One region of the Vibrio sp. 9-16B-A1 genome, then DNA from elsewhere that is predicted to be linked to it. Evidence: riboswitches for the same ligand, from Rfam matches in the RefSeq annotation. Region 1 holds a riboswitch; the other holds the start of a gene.
What was found. Region 1 has a riboswitch for lysine ahead of lysC (lysine-sensitive aspartokinase 3). Riboswitches for the same ligand answer to the same signal wherever they lie in the genome.
Positions count from the first base shown of each region.

Region 2: it holds a riboswitch for lysine, as region 1 does, so the genes downstream of both, ACVB80_RS13075 (Na+/H+ antiporter NhaC family protein) here and lysC (lysine-sensitive aspartokinase 3) in region 1, are expected to answer to the same signal.

Region 1 is NZ_JBSDZD010000008.1:4,765-10,931, forward strand. It holds gene metH (methionine synthase) at 1-2,543, shown strand, start outside; gene lysC (lysine-sensitive aspartokinase 3) at 2,820-4,169, opposite strand; lysine riboswitch at 4,280-4,447, opposite strand; gene ACVB80_RS13790 (pyridoxal-phosphate-dependent aminotransferase family protein) at 4,611-5,729, shown strand; gene ACVB80_RS13795 (PglL family O-oligosaccharyltransferase) at 5,766-6,167, opposite strand, start outside.
Region 2 is NZ_JBSDZD010000007.1:117,939-124,105, forward strand. It holds gene ACVB80_RS13060 (DUF2057 family protein) at 1-222, shown strand, start outside; gene ACVB80_RS13065 (inosine/guanosine kinase) at 408-1,712, shown strand; gene ACVB80_RS13070 (H-NS family histone-like protein) at 1,779-2,186, opposite strand; lysine riboswitch at 2,490-2,674, shown strand; gene ACVB80_RS13075 (Na+/H+ antiporter NhaC family protein) at 2,772-4,367, shown strand; His leader region at 4,506-4,636, shown strand; gene hisG (ATP phosphoribosyltransferase) at 4,683-5,579, shown strand; gene hisD (histidinol dehydrogenase) at 5,586-6,167, shown strand, end outside.

The DNA of each region.
Region 1 (6,167 bases):
AATTGTACGATGAAGCGCTGGAAGTCGCGCGTCAGCAGGTAGAAAACGGTGCACAGATCATTGATATCAATATGGATGAAGGCATGCTCGATGCTGAGGCATGCATGGTGCGTTTTCTTAACCTGTGCGCCTCTGAGCCGGAGATCTCCAAAGTACCGGTGATGGTCGACTCTTCCAAGTGGGAAGTGATCGAAGCTGGCCTGAAGTGTATTCAGGGCAAGGGTATTGTTAACTCTATCTCGCTGAAAGAGGGTAAAGAGAAGTTTGTTCAGCAGGCGAAGCTGATCCGCCGCTACGGTGCGGCCGTGATTGTGATGGCGTTTGATGAAGTTGGCCAGGCGGAAACCCGTGAGCGTAAGCTTGAAATCTGCAGCAAGGCTTACCGCATCCTGGTCGATGAAGTCGGCTTCCCGCCGGAAGATATTATCTTTGACCCGAACATCTTTGCAGTCGCGACCGGTATCGATGAGCACAATAACTACGCGGTCGACTTTATCGAAGCGGTGGCCGATATTAAGCGCGACCTGCCACATGCCATGATTTCTGGTGGCGTTTCTAATGTTTCTTTCTCTTTCCGTGGCAATAACTACGTTCGCGAAGCGATACACGCGGTGTTCCTCTACCACTGTTTTAAAAATGGTATGGATATGGGGATCGTTAACGCCGGTCAGCTTGAAATTTATGACAACGTTCCTGAGAAGCTGCGTGATGCCGTGGAAGATGTGGTACTTAACCGCCGTGATGATGCAACCGAGCGGTTGCTGGATATTGCGGAAGAGTACCGGGCAAATGCGGTCGGTAAGCAGGATGATGCCTCAGCATTATCGTGGCGCAGCTGGCCGGTTGCCAAGCGCCTTGAGCATGCTCTGGTGAAAGGGATTACCGAATTCATCGTAGAAGATACCGAAGAAGCAAGGGTGAACGCTTCCAGGCCGCTGGAAGTGATCGAAGGACCACTGATGGACGGCATGAACGTGGTCGGTGACCTGTTTGGTGAAGGTAAGATGTTCCTGCCTCAGGTCGTGAAATCGGCGCGGGTAATGAAGCAGGCTGTTGCTCACCTGGAACCTTATATTAATGCACAGAAGCAATCCGGGTCCTCCAACGGAAAGATCCTGCTGGCGACCGTAAAAGGTGACGTGCACGATATCGGTAAGAACATCGTCGGCGTGGTACTGCAGTGTAATAACTTTGAAATTATCGACCTGGGCGTGATGGTGCCCTGCGAGCAGATCCTGAAAGTCGCCAAAGAAGAGAATGTCGATATCATCGGTCTGTCCGGACTTATCACCCCGTCGCTGGATGAGATGGTACACGTCGCTAAAGAGATGGAGCGCCAGGGCTTTGAGTTGCCTCTGCTGATCGGTGGGGCAACGACGTCGAAAGCGCATACTGCGGTGAAGATCGAGCAGAACTATCACAAGCCGGTGGTTTATGTGAACAACGCTTCACGGGCGGTTGGTGTGTGTACCTCACTGCTGTCTGATGAGCTGCGCCCGGCCTTTGTGGAGAAGCTGGACCTCGACTACGAACGGGTGCGTGATCAGCACAACCGCAAGAAGCCGCGCACGGCACCGGTAACCCTGGAGAAAGCCCGGGCAAACAGAGCAGCGATTGACTGGCAGGAGTATACCCCTCCGGTTCCGGCCAAACCTGGAGTGCATGTATTCGATGATTTTGATGTTGCGACCCTGCGTAACTATATTGACTGGACACCGTTCTTTATGACCTGGTCGCTGGTAGGCAAGTTCCCGGCGATCCTGGAGCACGAAGAGGTCGGGGAAGAAGCGAAACGCCTCTATCAGGACGCTTGTGAGTGGCTGGACAGAATTGAGAGCGAAGGCCTGATGAAGGCCCGTGGTATGTGTGCCCTGTTCCCGGCGGCCAGCGTGGGTGATGATATTGAGGTCTACAGCGATGAGTCCCGCACAGAGGTGGCGCATGTGCTGCGCAACCTCCGTCAGCAAACCGAGAAGCCGAAAGGTTACAACTACTGCCTGGCCGACTATATCGCGCCAAAAGAGAGCGGCAAGCCTGACTGGATCGGAGCCTTTGCCGTGACCGGTGGTGTTGGCGAGCGGGAACTGGCGGATGAGTTTAAAGCCAGAGGCGATGACTACAACGCGATCATGATCCAGGCGGTCGCAGACCGGCTGGCAGAAGCTTTTGCTGAGTACCTGCACGAAAAAGTCCGCCGTGAGATCTGGGGCTACTCTCCGCAGGAGAATCTCTCTAACGATGATCTTATCCGGGAGAAATACCAGGGCATCCGCCCGGCACCAGGTTACCCGGCCTGCCCGGAACACACCGAAAAAGGTACTCTGTGGGAGATGCTGAACGTTGAACAAACCATAGGTATGTCACTCACTTCCAGCTACGCTATGTGGCCTGGCGCATCGGTTTCCGGCTGGTACTTCTCGCACCCGGACTCCCGCTACTTCGCCATCGCCCAAATCCAGCCGGATCAGGTTGAAGACTATGCGAGCCGTAAAGGCTGGACACTGGAAGAAGCAGAGAAGTGGTTAGGGCCGAATATAAACTAAGGTCGCGGTGAAGGTATAGTGCCAAAAAAGGAAAGGAGCGGGTTTAAACAGCCGGCTCCTTTTTTTGATCTTGATGGTGTGTGGTTCGCGGTCCTGGGGTTGCGGGTTTTGTTTTGCAGATCGTGATATAACCCGGTAGCTTTCTCACCGAGCACCGAGCACCGAGCACCGAGCACCGAGCACCGAGCACCGAGCACCGAGCACCGAGCACCGGGAGCCTGTTTCTGGCTCTGCCAGTCCTCGTCCCCCGTATCACGAAACCTCGTTACCAGTTTTTTACTCAAACAACTCCGCATGCAGCGCCTGGACCGCGCTTCTTGCCACTGATTCATGTACCAGGAAGCACAGGTTGTGTGGGCTGGCACCGTAACAGATCATGCGCAGGTTGACGTCTTCCAGGGTGCTGAATACCTGTTTGGCGTAGCCTTTGCTGTCACTCATATTGTTACCGATAAGCGCCACCAGGCTCAGGCCGTGCTCTACTTCTACTGAGCACATGGCTTCAAGCTCTTCCCGTGCGGCCTGCGGAAGCTGTGGTGGCCCGCCAGCGGTGTTGGTTTGATCCAGGGTCAGGGAGACACTTACTTCAGAGGTAGTGATCAGATCCACCGATACTTTGTGTTTCGCCAGGATCTTGAAAGCTTCCGCCAGGAAGCCGTATGCCTGGAACATGTTCAGGCTGCGCAGGGTAACCATGGTCTGATTGCCGCGCAGTGCAAGTGCCCGGAACAGAGGCGCTGTTTCTGCCTGCTGGCGGATCCAGGTGCCGCCTTTTTCCGGTGCTTTTGATGAACCGACGAAGACCGGGATCTGATGGCGCAGGGCTGGCATCAGGGTTGAAGGGTGAAGGATTTTGGCGCCAAAGTTTGCCATCTCAGAGGCTTCACTGAAGCTGATCTCAGGGATCGGTGAGGCTTTTGGTGCAATACGCGGGTCTGTAGTGTAGATCCCTGGTACATCGGTCCAGATCTCCAGCCCCTGAGCTTCGACCGCTTCTGCGATTAGTGCAGCGCTGTAGTCACTGCCACCACGGCCAAGGGTTGTGGTGCAGCCCTCTGCATCGCTGCCGATAAAGCCCTGAGTGATCACTACCTGCTGCTGACACAGAGGAACCAGTTTTTCTTTGGCCAGAGCGGCAATCTCGTCCAGCTGAGGTTCAGCAGCACCATGGTTGGCATCCGTACGCAGTACATCACGGATATCGAAGCGGACCGCATCGACCCCACGTTCGCGCATCAGCTGAGTCAGTATGTGAGTAGACATCAGTTCACCGCAGGCTACCAGGTGGTCGGTGAGTTTATCGCTGGTCTGGATGGCGGCAGCTTCTGCAGTGGTGGCCACGGTATCCAGCACCTGTTTTACCAGAGCGGCTGTTTCTTCTGCATTATTAAGCTGGGTGAGTATCCGGTTATGGATCTCTGCCAGTTGTGACAGCAGTTCAACGCGTCTCGCGGAGTCAGCGGTGCCATTGGCCAGTTCAACCAGAATATTGGTCACGCCGGAGCAGGCACTGCTCACGACCAGGCGGGTGCCGGGGTTGGCTTCAATAATAGCCGAACATCGGCTCATGGCTTCGAAATCAGCGACGCTGGTGCCGCCAAATTTTGCAACGGTGAAAGTGCTCACGGTGGGATCTCCCAAATTTCCTGAAATTATTTACAAGTGATCAATACTGGATCACTCAACATCCGATGTTGAAGAGAGAAAGCGGGCGGAGGAATGTTACTTACATTTTTATTGTGAGAAGTGCTCCGCCGTGGCGACAGTTGCCAGGATTCAGCCTGGGCAACCGACAGAGAAGTGTCACGTCACTGCTCTGTCTCGGCGCTGCTCCCCATCAGCAGCCAGTCTGGGTTCGTGAAACCACTGGCGGCCTGCCTGGGCAGCGCTCCTCTTCTGCATATTTTTCATTGAACGTTTTTCCGCCGGTAATGTCAATCCGATTTGCTGTAGTAAATTTACCATTGTTAAAAAAAGATCAGAGGGACCCGACTTCAGTCGCATTGCTGCGGTAAACTATTCAGGTTAACCTGAAACATTCTGATAACAACAACGAAAAGGCTCTCCATGACTATTTCCAGCTTTAATCCTCCGCATCGTACCCTTATGGGACCCGGGCCATCGGATATTTATCCTCATGTTTTGCAGGCGCTCAGCCGTCCCACTATCGGTCATCTCGATCCTCTGTTTATTCAGATGATGGATGAACTCAAGCAGCTGCTTAAATACGCATTCCAGACTGAGAACGAGTTTACAATCGCAGTATCAGCCCCGGGCAGTGCCGGGATGGAAGCCTGCTTTGTTAACCTGGTCGAACCGGGTGACAAAGTGATTGTCTGCCGCAATGGCGTTTTTGGCGAACGGATGCGGGAAAATGTAGTTCGCTGTGGTGGCGAAGTCGTACTGGTGGATGACGAATGGGGCGCACCGGTAAGCGCTGATAAAGTCGCGCAGGCATTTGAGCTGCACCCGGATGCGAAGCTGCTGGCGTTTGTTCATGCTGAAACTTCAACCGGTGCCCTGTCGGATGCAAAAAAGCTGGCCGGGCTTGCCAGGCAGTATGGTGCGCTGACCATCGTTGATACGGTGACATCGCTGGGCGGTGTCCCGGTTCTGGTGGATGAGTGGGGGCTGGATGCTGTTTACTCCGGCAGTCAGAAGTGCCTTTCCTGCGTGCCTGGTCTGGCGCCGCTGACTTTTTCTGCTAAAGCGGTTGAGAAGATAAAGCAACGGAAAACGCCGGTGCAAAGCTGGTTCCTCGACCAGAGCCTGGTACTGGGCTACTGGAGCGGGGAAGGGAAACGCAGCTATCACCATACTGCGCCGGTCAACAGCCTGTATGCCCTGCATGAAGCACTGCTGCAACTGAAAACCGAAGGGTTGGAGCAGGCCTGGCAGCGTCATTCTCAAATGCATCAGCAGCTGAAAACCGGCCTGGAAGCGATGGGCTTTCGTTTTGTGGTGGATGAAGCATATCGCCTGCCTCAGCTCAATGCGGTCTATGTGCCGGAAGGCATTGATGAAGCGGCGGTGCGCAGTCATCTGCTCAATACTTACAACCTGGAAGTTGGCGCTGGTCTGGGAGCTCTGGCTGGTAAAGCCTGGCGTATAGGCCTGATGGGGTATGGTGCAAGGGCAGAAAACGTGGCCCTGTGCCTGAAGGCTCTGCAGGATTCACTGAACTGAAGCTAAAAAAGGAGAGCAATCTTGCTCTCCTTTCGGTTATTTGGCCTTAGCACCGGAAACGGCCTGTGAAGTGGCCGCCGAAGGCGGTTGATAGTGCACTTTACTGAAATCTTTCTGCGGAAACAGAAACTTTGCTTCCGCCCGGATTTGTTCCGCTTTTTGTTCCATGCCTACTCCCTGATAAGCCAGAATCAGGTTGGTATAAAATGCCGGACGCGGCTTTTGCGGAATGATCTCCAGAGACCAGTCGATATATGGCTGGATTAGCTTTTTATCCTGAGTGTACAGACCAATCGTCAGGTAAGTGCTGTAAACACTCCAGTCAAACCTGTCTTTCCATACTACCGGGTTGGTGACTTTTTCCAGCAGTTCAGGCTGGCGCGGCTGGGAACGCTCGAACTGCGTCAGGATATAGTTGGTATGCAGCGCGCTCAGCAT
Region 2 (6,167 bases), on a different contig from region 1:
AACAACATCGACCTCGGTGTAGCAGCCGTTGCGGTATCAGCTTCCGAAGCTGTAGCCCCGGCCAAAACCAAACCAGCCAAAAAACAAAAAACACAACAAAAAGCCGCAGCCAAAACCAAACAGCCTCACCCTCAGGCACTGGAACAGCTGAAAGCCTGGTACCTGAAAGCCTCAGCTGAAGACAAAAAAGCCTTCCGCAAATGGGTCATCGACCAGGAATAATTGCTTAATCAGACAGAGCCGGCGTGCTCTGTCTGGTCTTCCCGCCTCTCTAAATCCCGCTTCCCGCTTCTCGTCTCTTCTTTTTTTTTGGGGCAAACGTTTGCTATCCTTGGCTATATTGCTGGGGATTGGCTGGCAGGCTAAAATCTCCGTCCCGACATGTCTCCTTACAGTTTAACGATACTATGAAATTTCCCGGTCAACGCAAATCCAAGCACTATTTCCCCGTTCATGCCCGCGATCCGCTGGTGAGCCAGGCTCAGACCAGCAAAAAAATGTCGCGCACTCATATTGTTGGTATTGACCAGACTCTGGTGGATATCGAAGCTAAGGTAACGGATGAGTTTATTGCCAAATTCGGTTTAAGTAAGGGACATTCTTTGGTTATTGATGACCAGACCGCAGAGGCGCTTTATTCGGAACTGAAAGAAGAAAACCTGGTAACCAATGAGTATGCAGGCGGTACTATTGGTAACACGCTGCACAATTATTCGGTTCTGGCTGATGACAAATCTATCCTGCTGGGCGTAATGAGCAGCGATATTCAGATTGGCAGCTATGGCTACCGTTACCTGTGTAACACATCAAGCCGCATGGATCTGAACCACCTTCAGGGTGTGAACGGTGCGATTGGCCGCTGTTTTGCCCTTATCAGTGAAGACGGTGAGCGCACCTTTGCGATCAGCGAAGGTCAGATGAACCAGCTTCACCCGGATAATATTCCTGAGCACATCTTTAAAAAAGCTTCTGCTTTGGTTCTGACAGCTTACCTGGTGCGCTGCAAAGATGGTGACCCAATGCCGGAAGCCACCATGCAGGCGATCGAATACGCGAAGAAACACGATGTTCCTGTTGTTCTGACCCTGGGCACCAAATACGTGATTCAGGATGATCCGGAATACTGGCAGCAGTTCCTGAACGATCATATTTCAGTGGTTGCGATGAACGAAGATGAGGCTCAGGCCCTGACTGGCGAGGATGACCCTCTGCTGGCCGCTGACAAGGCGCTGGAGTGGGTAGACCTGGTATTGTGTACTGCTGGCCCTGTAGGTCTGTATATGGCTGGTTACACTGAAGACAGCGTGAAGCGTCAGACCAGTCTGCCACTTCTGCCTGGTGCGATTGCTGAGTTTAACCAGTATGAGTTCAGCCGTCCGGCAAAGAAAGACTATGTGGATAATCCTATTAAGGTTTACTCACATATCGCGCCTTATATGGGTGGCCCGGAGAAGATCAAGAACACCAATGGTGCGGGTGATGCTGCACTGTCTGCTCTTTTGCATGATATGGCCGCAAACCGTTATCACAAAGATAATGTGCCAAATTCAAGCAAGCACCAGCAGTCATTCCTGACTTATTCTTCATTCTCTCAGGTATGTAAGTATTCTAACCGTGCGAGCTATGAAGTGCTGGTTCAGCACTCTCCGCGTCTGTCCCGTGGCCTGCCGGAAAGAGAAGACAGTCTGGAAGAGGCATACTGGGAAAGATAATCAGAACCGGAAGATATAAAAAAAGAGCGCTTATGCGCTCTTTTTTATTAATTAAACAAATATAAACTATTTGATTAGGAAATCTTCCAGGTTTGCACCGTTGTCCAGCTCTGCCTGAATTGCAGAAGGTGTACGGCCCTGACCAGTCCAGGTTTTTCTTTCGCCATCTACGGTGTACTCGTATTTAGCCGGACGTGGTTCACGTTTTTTCTTGGTTTTTGCTTTGCCTTCGCCAGACATTGCTGCAATCAGGTCTTCCAGTGCAATACCTTCTTTAGCAATCATATCGGCATATTCAGCCAGTTTAGCTTCGCGCTCTGCTTTTGCAGCTTCTTCTGCTTCAGCAGCTTCACGACGCTCTTCAACAACTAAAGTTAATTTTTCCAGCATTTCCTCAAGAGTTGAGAAATCTACATCGCGGGCAAAAGCACGCAGGCTGCGAATATTCAGCAGAGTCTTAGTAATATCTGACATGACAAATCCTGTTTAATTATTTTGTTAACGCTTTAATCATAACAGCGAAAATAAAGAATACAATATTTCCTCTGGTAAATACTTATATATTGTTGTGTGTATATCATAAAAATGACACTTCCCTGACTTTGGAACTTAAAAAAGGCGGTATTCACGGGTGCGCCAGTAAGTGTAACTGGTTGCATTGTGTGCGGTGAGCGCTATATCTGGCAAAGTGTAAATAAGCATTAACTTTGTATTGCAATACCGCTCAGGTCCGGTAGTATTGCCCGAACCTGATTTGAAAACTCTGTATAAAGAGCTTTTCAACGTAGAGGTGCGGTGGCTATCAGTATATGCTCTTAGGGTGACACCTTTGAGGAGCACAGAAAGGAGCCATACGCCGAAGTGACAGAGCCGGTCGAAGCCTGTCGCTGGGGTTATCTCCGAACAGGAATAACACTGCCATAGTCTATATTGTTGTTAAACTATGGAGCGCTACTGTAGGGTTGGGTGAAGTGTCTGCTTCCCTGTCGCTTGTTCAACTATGCCTGTACCCGGGCTGTCTGCAGTAGATCTCTGACCAAACACTGGTTAATGAAGATCATGAATACTATCGATTATACTAACTCTGCACTCTCGCTGTTACCGCCGTTAATAGCGCTGGGTCTGGCTATTCTTACGCGACGCGTACTGATTTCTCTTGGTGTCGGCATTTTGCTTGGCGCTGTCCTTCTCCACGACTATTCCGTGACTGCCTCAGTTTCCTATATCGCTTCTACTGTCAGCGGACTGGTTATTGAAGATGGCGGTATAAACAGCTGGAATATGAGCATTATTGCTTTCCTTATTCTGCTGGGTATGACTACCGCTCTGCTGACACTCTCTGGCGGTACCCGAGCTTTTGCTGAGTGGGCTCAGGTCCGGGTTAAAAGCAAACGTGGCTCTAAGCTGCTGGCGGCCTCTTTGGGTGTTTTCATCTTTGTTGATGATTATTTCAACAGCCTGGCGGTCGGTGCGATCTCCCGTCCTGTGACGGATCGTTTCTATGTTTCCCGTGCAAAGCTGGCTTACGTTCTTGACTCTACCGCAGCACCAATGTGTGTGCTGATGCCGGCATCGAGCTGGGGCGCATATATTATGACCATTATTGGCGGTATTCTGGTTACCCACGGTATGACCGAATATTCAGCCCTTGGTGCCTACCTGCGTATGATCCCTATGAACTTCTACGCTGTTTTCGCACTATTAATGGTATTCGCCGTTGCATGGTTCCAATTAGATGTGGGTCTGATGCGTCAGCGTGAAATTGAAGCGTCTCAGGGGCAAGGCTTTAATGGTGATAACGACAGCGAAGAAGCACACGATATTAATGAAGAGCTGGATATCGTCGAAAGTGAAAACGGCCGCGTTGCTGATCTGGTGTTCCCTATTATTGCGCTGATTATCGCAACGATTGCGGCAATGATTTATACAGGCGGTAAATCACTGGCTTCCAGTGATTTACCATTCTCTGTGCTTGGTGCATTTGAGAATACCGATGTAGGTAAGTCACTTTGTTACGGTGGTTTGGTTGGTCTTGCAGCTGCGCTAATTACCGTTCTGCGTCAGAAGCTCTCTTTTGCTGATATTGGTATGACAATGTGGATTGGTGCTAAATCTATGTTTGGTGCAATTCTTATCCTGTTCATTGCATGGACAATTGGTTCGGTTATTGGTGATATGAAAACCGGAGCTTATTTGTCATCTCAGGTGCAGGGTAATATTGACCCACATTGGCTGCCGGTCATTTTATTCCTGCTGTCTGGTCTGATGGCATTTTCTACCGGCACCTCATGGGGAACGTTCGGTATTATGCTGCCAATCGCTGGTGATATGGCCGGTGCGACAGATTTGGCACTGATGCTGCCAATGCTGAGTGCGGTTCTGGCTGGCTCTGTATTTGGTGACCACTGTTCACCTATTTCAGACACGACGATTCTGTCGTCTACCGGTGCGCGCTGTAATCATATTGACCACGTTGCTACTCAGCTGCCTTACGCACTGTCTGTGGCGGCCGTCTCCTGTATTGGTTTCATCGTGCTGGGTATGAGCAGCTCGGTTGCGCTCTCTTTCGCTGCGACCTCTGTGGCTTTCGTACTTGTCTGCTTTGCCTTGTCGGTGGTGGCTAAGTCCCGCCAGACTAAAGAAGCGGCGTTATAAGCGTCAAATGTTACGAGGGGAGCCGTTGGTTCCCTTTTTTTTTATCTGATGTTTAATTTGGGGTTGCAAAATAAAATCAGCCCGGTTAGTGTGAAGTTAACTCAAGGAGATACACATCATGCGTAAATCAGTAATGAACATTCATCATCACCATCCTGACTAGTCTTTCGGGAGGTTTACGCACACCGGGAGACAGGAAAGTCCCGGTGGTATCAGAGATGACAGATTAAGATCCCCGGGAGACACCAAGCTTCCGGGGATTTTTTCTTTTTGTACTGTTTACTTTTGATACAAAATTCGCACAGGGAAAACGCAATGCAAACACAACGCTTAAGAATCGCTATTCAAAAAAAAGGACGCCTGAGTAAAGAGTGTCAGGAGCTGCTGAAAAAATGCGGCGTTAAGTTCAACATCATGGGTGAGCGTTTGGTCGTCCACTCAGAAAACATGCCTATCGACCTGCTTCTGGTTCGTGATGACGATATCCCGGGTCTGGTCATGGATGGTGTGGTTGACCTTGGCTTTATCGGAGAGAATGAACTGGAAGAAGTTCGTCTTGAACGCCTGTCCCGCGGCGAGCCAAGTGGTTTCACCGCGCTGCGCAGACTCGACTTTGGCGGCTGTCGTCTGTCCATTGCCATCGACAAGGATGAAGAGTACAACGGCCCGCAGGATCTGGCTGGAAAACGCATTGCTACCACCTACCCACAGTTGCTCAAACGCTACATGGACGAGCAGGGCGTCCCATTCTCAACCTGTATGCTGACCGGCTCGGTCGAAGTTGCCCCGCGCGCAGGCCTTGCTGACGCGATTGCTGACCTGGTGTCTACCGGCGCAACCCTTGAAGCCAATGGCCTGAAGGAAGCGGAAGTGATCTTCCGTTCCAAAGCCACCCTTATCCAGCGTGACGGTGAATTCGCTGCTGACAAGCAGGCGCTTATCGAAAAACTGCTGACCCGTATGCAGGGCGTGATTCAGGCCAAAGAGTCCAAATACATCATGCTCCACGCTCCAACTGAAAAACTCAATCAGGTTAAGGCGCTGCTGCCTGGCGCAGAAGACCCAACCGTACTTCCGCTGTCTGCTGAGCAAAATCGTGTGGCGGTACACCTGGTCAGTACTGAAAACCTGTTCTGGGAAACCATGGAACAGCTGAAAGAACTGGGTGCCAGCTCGATTCTGGTCCTGCCGATTGAGAAGATGATGGAGTAACACAGAATGAAAACGCTGGTATGGCAATCACTCAGTGAATCTCAGCAGGACTCGGTACTGGAAAGACCGGCGATTGCTGAGGGCGCAAATATCACTCAGGCGGTAGAGCAGGTAATTTCATCTGTCCGCAAAGAGGGTGACGTTGCGCTTAAAGCGCTGACAGAAAAATTCGATGGTGTTGCTCTGGACAGTATTCAGGTCAGCAGCGAAGAGATTGAAGCCGCGTCCGGCCGCCTGTCTGAAAAAATGAAGCAGGCGCTGGAACAGGCGTATGACAATATTTCTAAGTTCCACGAAGCGCAAAAACCGCAGACCGTGCGGGTTGAAACTCAGCCTGGCGTGGTTTGTGAGCAGGTAACCCGCGCAATCAATAAGGTTGGCCTGTATATCCCGGGTGGCAGTGCCCCGTTGCCATCAACCGTACTGATGCTGGGCGTGCCGGCTCAGATCGCCGGTTGCCGCGAAGTCGCGCTCTGTTCTCCGCCGCCGATCGCCGATGAGATCCTGTATGCGGCGAAGCTGTGTAAGATCGATAAGGTGTACCAGCTTGGCGGTGCTCAGGCCGTTGCCGCCATGGCTTATGGCAGT